Regions from separate parts of the Peribacillus sp. NPDC076916 genome, predicted to be linked through region 3. Evidence: riboswitches for the same ligand, from Rfam matches in the RefSeq annotation. Region 3 holds a riboswitch; each other region holds the start of a gene.

Region 1 (3,192 bases), on a different contig from region 3:
CATGGATTTAGCGGCTTCAATTACACCTTTATCGATTTCACGAAGGCCGATTTCAACCATACGCGCATAAAATGGGGCGGAACCGATAATAAGTGCCGGCAGTGCAGCGTTCTCTCCGATCATGGATCCGACGAGTGCTTTAGTGAAAGGAATGAGCAGCACGATCAAAATAAGAAATGGAATGGAACGGAATATATTAACGACTGCACTCATGACCCCGTTGACTACCCGGTTTTCCCACATATTACCCTTCCCTGTCAGGAACAGGATCAATCCTAATATTATGCCTATAAAAAAGGTTGCCACTACAGAGACGCTTGTCATGTAAAGCGTTTCTTTCGTTGCTTCAATAATGTCTTCCCAATCAACATTCGGCAATAATTCTTCAAGCATGAGTAATCACCTCCACGCCTACCTGCTGTGCTTTAATGAATTCGATTGCGCGGAGCATTTCATCCTCAGTGCCATCAAGATGGATAAACAATGTTCCATATGAACCGCTTCTTGTTTGGGATATCTTACCTTGAACGATATTGACATCCAACTCGAAGTTACGCACAAGCTTGGTGATCAACGGGCTTTCTGCATGATCACCTACAAAGGTCAATTGAATCACTTTACCTGCAGGATAACGTTCGAGCAAATGGTCCATCGTTTCTTTCGTTTCTTCTGGTTCCGTTACCTGCTGCACGAAACGCTTTGTCATTTGTTCTTTAGGATTCTTGAAAACATCCAGGACAGGACCCTGTTCAACAACTTGCCCGTTTTCCATCACGGCGACGCGATGACAGATTTTACGTATTACATGCATTTCATGTGTTATCAAGACGATCGTCAATCCTAGGCGCTGATTGATGTCAACAAGCAATTCGAGTATGGAGTCGGTAGTCTGCGGATCCAAGGCAGATGTCGCTTCATCACACAGCAGCACTTTAGGGTCATTTGCCAAAGCCCTCGCTATGCCCACCCTTTGCTTTTGCCCTCCGCTTAATTGTGAAGGATAGGCCTTTTCCCTGCCTTCCAGTCCGACTAACTTGATCAATTCGTTCACACGCTTGATCCGTTCCGCTTTAGAAACACCAGCAATTTCCAATGGGAAAGAAATATTATCCTGAACGGTCCTTGACCATAATAGATTGAAATGTTGGAAAATCATGCTGATTTCTTGACGTGCCTTACGGAGCTGAGCCCCTTTAATTTTTGAAATTTCCTTCTCAGCCACCACAACGGATCCCTCTGTAGGAGTTTCCAATCCATTGAGCATTCTGATTAAAGTACTTTTCCCGGCTCCACTGTAACCGATGATACCGAAAATCTCGCCTTTATTTATTTCAACATTCACATTATTTACAGCCTTGATCGTCTCACTGTTTCCTTTTCCTGTTCGGAACAGCTTACTGACTTTCGTCAATGTAATCATTAATCCTCACCTCTTTTATCCAATAAAACCTATGAACTTAGTTGATTTCTTTACATTATTAGTCTGTTTCTCATAACATGCACATGTTTTCCCCATTAAAACTGAAAAAACCTTTCTGCATGAGCAGAAAGGCAGGTGAAGAAACAGGCCTTTCTCTCATCTTCCAAAGTAATTAAACTTTGTGTGAATTGGCACCTTTCCAAGGAAATCTCCTTGTCGGTTGCCGGGTTTCATCGGGCACATCCCTCCACCTCTCTTGATAAGAGCTAATATATAGAATATTTGTACATCATTAAGTTCTTTAGTATGGAGAAATTTTATCATAGATAAAAAAGGAGCGCAATGTATATTATTTCTAGTTCAAGAATGAACAGAAACTTTGCTTAAAGCGTTTTGGAAGTCAAGGAGACGATATTCGTCGCTTTTTCAATTGCCTGCTCTAAATCTTCTATTAAGTCGTCTACATTTTCAATCCCAATTGATAAACGGACTTGATCGGCACTTACACCCGCTTTCGCAAGACCCGCCTCATTCAATTGTTGATGGGTCGTACTGGCTGGGTGGATGATCAAGCTCTTCGCATCCCCTACATTCGCCACATGGGACCATAATTCCACCGAATTGATAAGTTTTGCCCCAGCTTCGCGATTACCTTGTATTCCAAAAGTCACGACAGATCCAGCTCCCTTAGGCAAATATTTATCCGCAAGGGCCTTATCGGGATGATCCTCATCACCAGGATGCGAAACCCAAGTCACGGCAGGATGGTTTTTTAAATATTCAATGACAGACTTGGTGTTTGATAGATGCTCTTTCATCCTTACATGCAGCGTTTCAAGTCCAAGCGTAAACTGGAATGCACTTTGGGCACTTAGCGCAGGGCCTAAATCACGAAGTAACTGGACTCGGGCTTTCGTTATGAATGCGGCAGGTCCAACTGCCTCGGCATATACCAGACCGTCATAACTTGGGTCAGGCTCCGTGAAGCCAGGGTAGTTTGGCGAGTTCCAATCGAACTTCCCTCCATCCACGATGACACCGCCTAGTGTCGTTCCATTTCCCAGAAGCCATTTTGTAGCGGAATGGATGACGATGTCCGCGCCAAAATCAATTGGTCTGCAAAGATATGGTGTTGCAAAGGTATTATCAATGATTAAAGGTATGCCGGCTTCATGGGCGATTTTCGCTACCGCTTCAATATCAAGCACCCTCAAACTTGGATTACCGATCGTTTCGGCAAAAATGGCTTTAGTTCTTGGCGTAATCGCCCTTTTGAAATTTTCAGGGTCATCGGGAGAAACGAACCTCACTTTGATCCCATATTTAGGAAGAGTATTTTCAAAAAGGTTATACGTACCGCCATATAATGTAGAGGCTGAAACAATCTCATCACCTGCACCGGCAATGTTCAGGATTGAAAGTGAGATGGCAGCCATTCCGCTTGCTGTTGCCAATCCGCCGATGCCACCTTCCAATAAGGCCATTCTTTCTTCAAAAACGCTGACCGTGGGATTATGAAGCCGTGTATATATATAGCCATTCTCCTTTAGGCCAAATAAATTCGCTGCATGGTCGGTGTCTTTGAACAAGTATGCATTGCTTTGGTAGATAGGAACGGCACGGGCACCTGTTTCATCAGTTTGCAGACCGCCATGAACACTCAATGTTTCAAAACGCAACTTTTTCCCTGACATATGGTTTCACCTTTTTCTATGGATTTAGTTGGAATTTTATGATATCTGGCCTTTTATAAACAAAAAAACCACTTCAAC
Region 2 (3,192 bases), on a different contig from region 3:
AAATGTAAGGATCAACGAACTAAGTCCCTCGGGAATCAAAAAGCGGTAAATGATTTGCCATGTCGTCGCCCCCATCGCCTGAGCTGCCTCGATGATCCCTTTGTCCACTTCCAACAGGGAGTTCTCCACAAGCCGGGCAATATAAGGAGCCGCGTAAAAGATTAACGGAACAATCGCCGCATTCGTTCCGATTGCACTGCCTACAATCATTCTTGTAAACGGAATAAGTGCTACAAGCAAGATGATGAAAGGAACCGACCGCAATATATTGATGATCGGGTTCAATACATTAAAGACCCATTTATTCTCCAGGATGTGACCTTTTCTTGTAATGACAAGCAGGATACCGAGCGGAAGCCCAATCAATCCGGAAAATACCAATGAGATGGCTACCATATAAAGTGTGTCACCGAAAGCTGTCGACAGCTGATCTGCCGTTATTTCCATTCCCCAAAGCGTATTACCCATTAAATCTGCACCTCCTGGACGAGAATCCCCTCATCTTTAATATATTGATAAGCTTTGTCCACCTCATTTTTGTTCCCGGTCACTTCGATGATCAAATTCCCGAAAGGCGTTTCCTGAATTTCAGAAATATTGGCTGATAAAACACTTAAATGAACATCATATTTCTTCGAGATCGTTGAAAGTAAAGGAGTACCCGAAGTAGTCCCAATAAAATTAATTTTCCAAATAATCGGGATATGGGACCCTATGCTTTTTAGGAAACTTTGTGGAATTTCGTCATGTATGACCGTTCTTACGAAGTTTTTTGCAATATCCGTTTGCGGCTTCGCAAAAACTTCGAAAACCGAACCTTGTTCAACGACGCATCCGCCCTCCATGACTGCTACCTTATTGCAAATTTCCCTAATGACAGACATCTCATGAGTGATTAGCAGAATGGTGATATTGTATTCTTTATTGATTTTCTTTAAGAGCTGAAGAACGGCACTAGTTGTTTGTGGATCCAATGCCGAGGTAGCTTCATCACACAATAAGATCGATGGATTGGTAGCCAATGCTCTCGCAATGCCGATCCGCTGCTTTTGACCGCCGGATAATTGTTCCGGATAACTCTTTGCTTTGCTCGATAAGCCAACGAACTCCAACAGCTCGCCTACCCGCTTTTTGATTTCTTTACCGGGGATTCCCGATAAAATCAACGGCATGGCGATATTATCAAAAACGGTCTTTGAGTTCAGCAAATTGAAATGCTGAAAGATCATCCCGATTTTTTTCTTTTCTGCCCGCAATTCCTTCGGGTTCAATTTGGTTAAATCCTTGCCCCCAACAATCACTGAACCACCTGAAGGATGTTCAAGCAAATTGACCAACCGGATCAACGTACTCTTCCCGGCCCCGCTATAACCGACTACACCGAATATATCCCCCTTTTCCACTGTCAAATTGATGCCCTTCAAAGCCTCGACAGTCTGTTTCTTTGTTTGATAAACCTTTTTGACATGTTGAAACTCAATCATCCAATCTCCCCCCATGCTGTTTATTTGTACCAATTCATTATCTAGAGAAGAGCTTTGCCAAGTTTCATAATGATAGGGTTAAATTTTTGGAATTCACGAGTAAATGCGTGAAACTCACGAGTAAATCTGCCAAATTCACGAGTAAATGCGTGAAACTCACGAGTAAATCTGCCAAACTTACGAGTAATTGCACCAATTCTCCAAATAACCATATACATTTTGAATAAACAAAAGAGGCCTCTTCCGTCATCAGACAGAAGAGGCCTCTTTTAGACATCAAAAAGAGTAAACTCTTAAATTAATTATCTAAGAAAAGCTCCTTCTTATCTTTCAAACTTTCGTCCGTTGGAATTAGCACAGTATTTTTACAAAAGTAAAAACCCGCTGCCGAGGTATCATAGGGCCAAGTCCCTCCACATCTCTTGATAAGAATTAACGTTATATTTAATTATGTCCTTCACTATATATTCTAATTTCTCTAAAGTCAACCGTATTTTTCCTCACGCTAGATATTTTTATAGTATAGTGAATTGATAACTTTTAATTATATTGACATAACTTCAAATTGATTTGCTCATTCTCCATACAAGGTATTTTTCATTTTCTTCGCTTATCTTCTTCATGCCTGAATTCGTATATAAACGAATCGCCCTTCCATTATCCGGAGAAACCCTTAAATGATATTCGGATACATTAAATTGCCTGAAAAAGTTTTCTGCGTAGCGAACCAATTCCTTGCCAAGGCCTTTACTGCGGTAATCGGGAATAAGATAAATAAGATTCACATAGCCGATTTCCATTCCTTCATACTCACGAATTTGAAGTTCCATTTGGCCAATCGGTTCTTGGTCCTTTTCAATGATCACCTGTCCATCCGGAAATTTGCGGATCCGTTCTTTCATTCGTTGCAGATATGTATTCTCATCTCCAAAACCATCTTCAGATCCAAAACTTACAACATAGGAATCTTTCCTGAATTTAATGATAATCTCTTTATCTTTATCGGTATCAATGGTACGAAAGATCAGCTTCACCCACCCCTATCATTTTAGTGAAATAGTTTTTTCAAAAATCAAATCTCATTTTACTTACGCATTTTTATGATATTAATTTTTTTCTTTTTCATAAATAATAGGCTTAGCGGGGCCCTTTCGTTTTTGTGCCTTGATGAAAAAACATTTGCCATCTTCCATTCGTACATTTCCAGATTGAACTCCTTAAGGTATGTTCCACTTTATCTTCATCAAAAATCCGGTACGTCGTTAAAACGGTATCCTCAGACAATGGATGCATATCAAATTGACTTAGTGTCATCTTCACCGCTCCGGCTCCCTCTTGCCCCATAAAATCGTTTTTTGACCATATGTTACCCGAACTGCCGAACTCAAAGAAATCATCTTTCAATAATAATGAAAGCTCTTCTGGAGATTTACGGACTTCAGACTTTAACAATTTCTCCTCCAGTTGATACAACTGTTCTTTTAATAATGAAGATTCACCATCCATTCATCTTGTCCTCCTTTTTCAATTATTGGTGAAATTCATGATCCATGGTGGCAAAGATTTTTTATCAAGTTGGTTAATATTTTGCGGTCAGCAGCATTTTTTTGTATTTAACCGTTTTTGCATACCTACTTTGTTTCCATATTTCCAGAACCTGGACTCAGGACGGATTTCAGAGTGTTAGTTACAATTTATTCTACAATAC
Region 3 (3,192 bases):
TTTCTCCTGCATATTCCGTTCCGCCGATCAGGATGGTACGGCGTTCAAATGAAACGATGATGAAAGTTTCGGATGTAGTTCCGTCAACTTCCGGGTCTGCTTTGAAGTTAGGTGCAGAAAGGATTGTGAATTCAGCTTCGTGACCTCTCAATTCCTCTTCGTTTGGACGGATGAACAAAGTATGGGCGAAAAGGTTATGCCAAGCATATTCATTAACAACACGGATCGGAAGACGTGATGTTTCATCTGCACCAGCGAAACCTTTAAAAACAAAAATCTCTTCTTTTGCTTTTAGGTAGTCAACTACTTTATTATATAGTTTATTGAATACATCTTCGGAAATTGGCTGGTTCACTGGACCCCAATCGATTTTATCTTTAACTGATGCTTCTTCAACGATATATTTATCTTTAGGTGAACGACCTGTATATTTGCCAGTTTCAGCTTTTACCGCACCGGTGGATGTTAGAACGCCTTCATTTCTGCTTAATACTTTTTCGACCAATTGAGGAACTGAAAGTTGAGTTTGCACATTGTTTCCTGTTAATAATTGGTGTAACTCATTAGAAACGTCTACAGAATTCATATATGAGGTACCTTCCTTTGTTTAAGTTTTTAGATTACAATTAGTATAACACATTCATTTAATTAGTCTATACTATTTCTTTTAATTTGTGATTATTTTCAGTTAGTTGCATTAATCATTTTAATCCGGCAGGAACCGATTCAGGATGACCGCATAAACTTTCATGAAGATAATTTTATTTTAATAGGAAGTAAGTAAGCAATATATGACTAAAGGGAAAGTCAGGATTTCGTTCCTTTTCGGATGCTCATTACTTTATTATTAATGGCAATTTACAACATTTCTATTCGTATTTTGCATTGTAAGCCCTTCTAGGACGCTGCATCAACATGTTTTTTCAAATGAACGCCATTCTGGATGGATATCATCTTTTTAGAAAAGCATTGACAAGTTCCAGCCAGATACGATAATATCTTAAATTGTACGGATTCTCTTATCCCGAGTTGGTGGAGGGACAGGCCCTTTGAAACCCAGCAACCTGCCATATTGAACTTGACTCCAAGATCGATCGCCGAAAATAAAGCGAAGGTCTTCAAGGAATAGTGGTGATGGTGCTAACCTGAGCAAGGTAAAAAACCCTTGAACGATAAGAGTGAAAGGATAGAAGACAGAATGTTAAACCTTTCCTCATTTGCCAGGGAAGGTTTTTGTGTTTTTTAATAAGTAATTCTGTGTCTATAGTTGAAACTAATGAGGGAAACGAGTTCCGTAAAATTCAGGCTTTTGCCTGCAACATACTAACTTCCAAGGAGGAAATACGATGTCAAAGAAACGTCTATTTACTTCTGAATCTGTTACAGAGGGCCATCCGGACAAAATTTGTGATCAGATTTCAGATTCCATTTTAGATGCTATCCTAGCTAAGGATGCAAATGCACGTGTTGCGTGTGAAACTAGCGTAACTACAGGTCTTGTACTTGTTGCCGGTGAAATTACAACCTCCGCTTACGTAGATATTCCGCGTATCGTTCGTGATACGATTAAAGGAATTGGCTACACACGTGCGAAATACGGTTTCGATGCTGAAACTTGTGCAGTGTTGAGTTCCATTGATGAGCAGTCTGCCGATATCGCAGCTGGTGTCGATAAAGCATTGGAAGCTCGTGAAGGAAACATGTCAGAGGAAGAAATCGATGCAATCGGTGCAGGGGACCAAGGTCTTATGTTCGGATTTGCTTGTAATGAAACAGAAGAGCTTATGCCGCTTCCGATTTCATTGGCGCATAAACTTTCATTCCGCTTGGCTCAAGTCCGTAAAGATGAAACTCTTGCTTACCTGCGCCCTGATGGTAAAACACAGGTAACTGTGGAATATGATGAAAATAACGTTCCTGTTCGTGTAGATACGATCGTTATCTCTACACAGCATGATGCAGAAATTACGCTTGAACAAATTCAAGCCGATCTAAAAGAACACGTGATCGAGGCAGTCGTTCCAGCTGAATTGATCGATGCCGATACTAAGTACTTCATCAACCCGACTGGCCGTTTCGTAATTGGCGGACCTCAAGGGGATGCTGGTCTTACTGGACGTAAAATCATCGTTGATACTTACGGCGGATACGCTCGCCACGGCGGCGGTGCATTCTCTGGTAAGGATGCTACTAAAGTTGACCGTTCTGCTGCATACGCTGCTCGTTATGTTGCGAAAAACATCGTGGCAGCCGGACTTGCCGACAAAGCGGAAGTTCAATTGGCCTACGCAATTGGTGTTGCAGAGCCAGTATCTATCTCAATTGATACGTTCGGAACTGGTACAGTTAGCGAAGAAGTCCTTGTTGACCTAGTTCGCGCTAACTTCGACCTTCGTCCAGCAGGTATCATCAAAATGCTTGACCTTCGTCGCCCGATCTACAAACAAACAGCTGCCTACGGACACTTTGGCCGTACAGATGTCGATCTTCCATGGGAACGCACGGACAAAGCAGAAACATTAAAAGCACAAGCGTAATCCATATAAAAAAAGGTGTCCCGCAATTAGCGGGGCACCTTTTTTATGGATTAATTTTGCCGTCAGCGGGAATAATTCAAGAAATCCCAAAAAAATTCAACTTATGTGCAATACGCGTGAGTCAGGGGCGTTTACAAGTTTGTTTGGGTCAACTACTCGTGAGTTAGAGCAGTTTACTCGTGAGTTAGTAGCATTTACTCGTGAGTTAGTAGCATTTACTCGTGAGTAAGAGCGGTTTACTCGTAAGTTAGTAGCATTTACTCGTGAGTAAGAGCAGTTTACTCGTGAATTAGAGCAGTTTACTCGTGAGTTAGTAGCATTTACTCGTAAGTTAGAGCGTTTTACTCGTGAGTAAGAGCAGTTTACTCGTGAGTCTGTAACGTTTACTGGTGAGTTTCAGTATAATACTCGTAACTTTCAGTCAATTGGTGGTGAGTTACTTTATTCGTTCCGCCGTTTTATAGTATTGTCCTTTTTCGGCGTATTCACGTACGATGCGTTCCATATCCTGGCGGTCTTCTTCGTTGATTTCGCGAATGACTTTAGCTGGACGTCCGAATGCCAGCATGTTCGGTGGAATGACTTTACCTTGGGGAACTAGACTGCCGGCACCGATGAAGGCCCCTTCGCCGATTTCGGCTTCATCTAGCACGAT
Region 4 (3,192 bases), on a different contig from region 3:
CATTTCTGCTTTTTCTGTTTTGTCAAAAACTGCACCCCCAAAATGCTAGAAATTTTTAATACAAGCTTATTGTAAATTGAATGTACTTAATATCTTGTCGTAAAATCAGGGGCAGTTAAAAATCCACTCTACAAAAATTTTATTAATACTTTATTTTAGAAGAACAAATTTTAGGTAGTTTTTCCTGTTTAAAAAGTACTGTGCTCCTCAAAAGATTTAGTAATTAAGGAGTGCAAAATTACTGGATTTTATTCCACTATAATTCCTATAAACTGTATATTGATAATCAACTGTTTTCATTGTTTAATATTGTTGCCTTTTGTTTAATTTTGTAGAAGGAAAGTTGTAATATACTTCATGTGAATTACGACTCTATTGTTAAAAACCATTAAATGCCTATCAACCTTTGTGCCAGTCCAACCTTTAATAAAGAAACAAGAATTATTATGAATAGGAATGATGGGGAATGGCAAAAACAAATACTCAACTGAAACAAAACAGGGTATTAAGAAAGTGCAAGAGCAAATAAATGAAATAGTAACAAATGTGGAAGAGAAGATACATTTGGAGAGGCTCTTTTTTAAAGTATGCCTAGAATGCTTGCAATGACTATTTCTCCATATGGTCAAAACTCTTTAAAAATCAATGAATGCTTACTGAAATATTTGAAAAACGGTGGTATGAGTGAAAACGTAGTATGGCTTGGGGAATTGATATTCATTTGAACGGGGAAGTCGAGTAGAAGAGGAAAGCACGGACTTAGACGATATGATTGCACTTTATAATCAAGCAGATCCAGCGAAATATCCATTGATTATGATGCTAAAATCAGATATGTTCGCAGGCGGATGCATCGAACGTTTTGAATGGGGTATTGAGGTTATTTTACAAGGCATGCTAGCAATGTCGAAATAAAAAAAGCGATGGTAATCTGAACTATGCCCCATTTTTCGGACAGTAAAAAGTTCCTAAACGGCTAATAGGTGGTCCCGGTATTGTACCGGGGCCATTTTCTTTAGTCCCCATTGGTAACGACTCATATTGTATTCTTCTATAACTCTATAAACTAAGGTGAACACTTAAATAATAAGTTTTTATAATCTTTGTTGTTGAATAAAATGATACATTGCCCCAATCACTCCTGCGTCATTTCGATGTTTACATAGTTCAACAGGAATCTTAATATCATTCCACCAAGGGAGATCGTCTTTTTCTCAAAAAAAACCTTTCTACTCATTAGTAGAAAGGTTGGTTAAACAATCCTCAATCCTTTCTCTCATCTTCCAAAGCACATTGCTTTGCAGGAATTGGCACCATTTCAGTTAATTAACTGACGGTTGCCGGGCTTCACTGGGCACAGTCCCTCCACCTCTCTTGATAAGAGTCAAACATTATATTCAAGTAAACACATTATTTTAAATTCAGCGTGAATATAGTACGAGAGTGATCTTATCATGACCAAACCCTATGGTGAAATATTCCAGGTGGTGAGGCAAAGTTCAGTAGTTTATTTTTCGAAAGGAATGTATATATTGGATAGTTTTATATTGACATTAATAAAAGCTATCAATGAGGAAGTATCCCCGCATCTTACTGCAATCCTTTTTCTTGGATGCTTCATTAGCAATAATCGTTATTCACTTAATAAATGGCAAAGGCTTGATGCTCGTGGAAATAAAAGGGGATAGATGCCCAGTTTTCAATTAATGAAGCAAGCTAGTTTATACAACTCAAGAGAAATATGACGAAAAGGATTATCCTATTATTTATAGGAGGCCACATCCAAAAATAATAGCTGTGTAAGAAGAACATACAGATAAATTAGAATATCATTTACTAGAGAGCTTATAGTTATTCCATTTAATTTTCTTTCGTTAATCGACTCATTCGGAATGGAGTAATGATGAGAACGATAATAAGAACAATTCCCATATAGCCAAAGATTGGATAGAGAGAGGAAACAAGTTTAGTGAAGCCAAAGAAGCTTGCTATAAATCCTATCAACAGTGATGAAATGATGATTACTTTAAATTTTGTGGTATGCGGATTTGAAAAGCGTGTTCCAAATGAGTAGAACATGCTGACTGCCGAGTTGAAAATCATAGCGAACAGAACGAGAGAGTACAGAATACCTAAGAGAGGTGAAACACTGTTGGCGATTCCCAGCATTGGCATATCTAAGTGCGATACAGTATGAATATGTGAGAAAATAGTAAGGTGACTAATCATAACAAGTAGACCTAAAGCAGCCCCTCCGATAAGTCCTCCAATGGATGATATCCTTTCATCAGGTTCATTTCCACCCATAACAAGTGTCATGGAAGCCCCCATTGCTATGGTTATTGAAATATAGTTTATTGCAGATATTAGCCAATGTCCCGCAGCTGAATTTTGTTCCAGTGCATGTGGTTCAAGTGACGTAAACGATGAATTCATTGTTAACATACTATAAATAAATAAGAAAAGTACGACAATAATCAGAAATGGTGTGACGGATGCAATTACCTTAATCACACGGTCAACTTTCAGCATAACTGTTGTCATAACAAGAACAGTCATAAGAATGGTGCCTATAAAAGAAGGTAATCCGAATTGCTGATTAAAGATTGAGCCTGACCCCGCAATCATGACAATTCCGATACCTAGTAGGATGGCGTTCAGAACATAATCAATGATACCGCCGAGAAAGCGACCACAAATCTTATAAATTGCTTCCTGATGCGAATCTGTTTGTGTACGACTGCCAAGCTTCATCAGAATCATTCCAAGGTATGCAAAAATAACGACTGAAATGATAGCTCCAATTGTGCCCAATTTCCCGAAGCTTACAAAATAAAGCATGGTCTCTTGTCCTGAGGCGAACCCTGCTCCGATAAGGATTCCGATAAAAGCACTAGCGATCTTAAGGATTCTCTTCATGTTGTCCTCCGTTTTTCTTACGTTTTAATTTATTCTAACTATTTGATAGGATTATCATTTTATAACCATATCTTTTGATACATATATTTTACTAAGGAGGATCCATGGTAATAGTTAACTTGGACACCTTCCTCTTATGGTACTGAAGTGCCACAATACTCTCGGGGAATAGCCGATTTCCTGTACGCTACTGACATCTCTTCATTCAGCTCTTTCGAACGTTTCGCTGCATGATGAATCGCCTGTGAAATGGCTTTGCCGCCATTATTTTTC

Evidence for each region. A riboswitch is a leader RNA that binds a small molecule or an ion and turns the genes downstream of it on or off. The one in region 3 is predicted to bind S-adenosylmethionine.
Region 1: linked by a shared signal. The riboswitch ahead of ACQKFG_RS14410 (methionine ABC transporter ATP-binding protein) and the one ahead of metK (methionine adenosyltransferase) in region 3 are both predicted to bind S-adenosylmethionine.
Region 2: linked by a shared signal. The riboswitch ahead of ACQKFG_RS09995 (methionine ABC transporter ATP-binding protein) and the one ahead of metK (methionine adenosyltransferase) in region 3 are both predicted to bind S-adenosylmethionine.
Region 4: linked by a shared signal. The riboswitch ahead of ACQKFG_RS25635 (IS3 family transposase) and the one ahead of metK (methionine adenosyltransferase) in region 3 are both predicted to bind S-adenosylmethionine.

The regions. Positions count from the first base shown of each region.
Region 1 covers NZ_JBNNIU010000004.1:147,791-150,982, forward strand. The annotation lists gene ACQKFG_RS14405 (methionine ABC transporter permease) at 1-393, opposite strand, end outside; gene ACQKFG_RS14410 (methionine ABC transporter ATP-binding protein) at 386-1,420, opposite strand; SAM riboswitch class I at 1,574-1,686, opposite strand; gene ACQKFG_RS14415 (O-acetylhomoserine aminocarboxypropyltransferase/cysteine synthase family protein) at 1,804-3,114, opposite strand.
Region 2 covers NZ_JBNNIU010000003.1:100,818-104,009, reverse strand. The annotation lists gene ACQKFG_RS10000 (methionine ABC transporter permease) at 1-447, opposite strand, end outside; gene ACQKFG_RS09995 (methionine ABC transporter ATP-binding protein) at 468-1,484, opposite strand; SAM riboswitch class I at 1,805-1,916, opposite strand; gene ACQKFG_RS09990 (GNAT family N-acetyltransferase) at 2,045-2,518, opposite strand; gene ACQKFG_RS09985 (DUF4440 domain-containing protein) at 2,622-2,990, opposite strand.
Region 3 covers NZ_JBNNIU010000008.1:32,608-35,799, forward strand. The annotation lists gene pckA (phosphoenolpyruvate carboxykinase (ATP)) at 1-586, opposite strand, end outside; SAM riboswitch class I at 1,017-1,179, shown strand; gene metK (methionine adenosyltransferase) at 1,347-2,537, shown strand; gene ACQKFG_RS20250 (gamma carbonic anhydrase family protein) at 2,974-3,192, opposite strand, start outside.
Region 4 covers NZ_JBNNIU010000017.1:33,831-37,022, reverse strand. The annotation lists gene ACQKFG_RS25640 (M14 family metallopeptidase) at 1-26, opposite strand, end outside; gene ACQKFG_RS25635 (IS3 family transposase) at 969-1,079, opposite strand; SAM riboswitch class I at 1,274-1,384, opposite strand; gene ACQKFG_RS25630 (YkvI family membrane protein) at 1,861-2,919, opposite strand; gene proC (pyrroline-5-carboxylate reductase) at 3,054-3,192, opposite strand, start outside.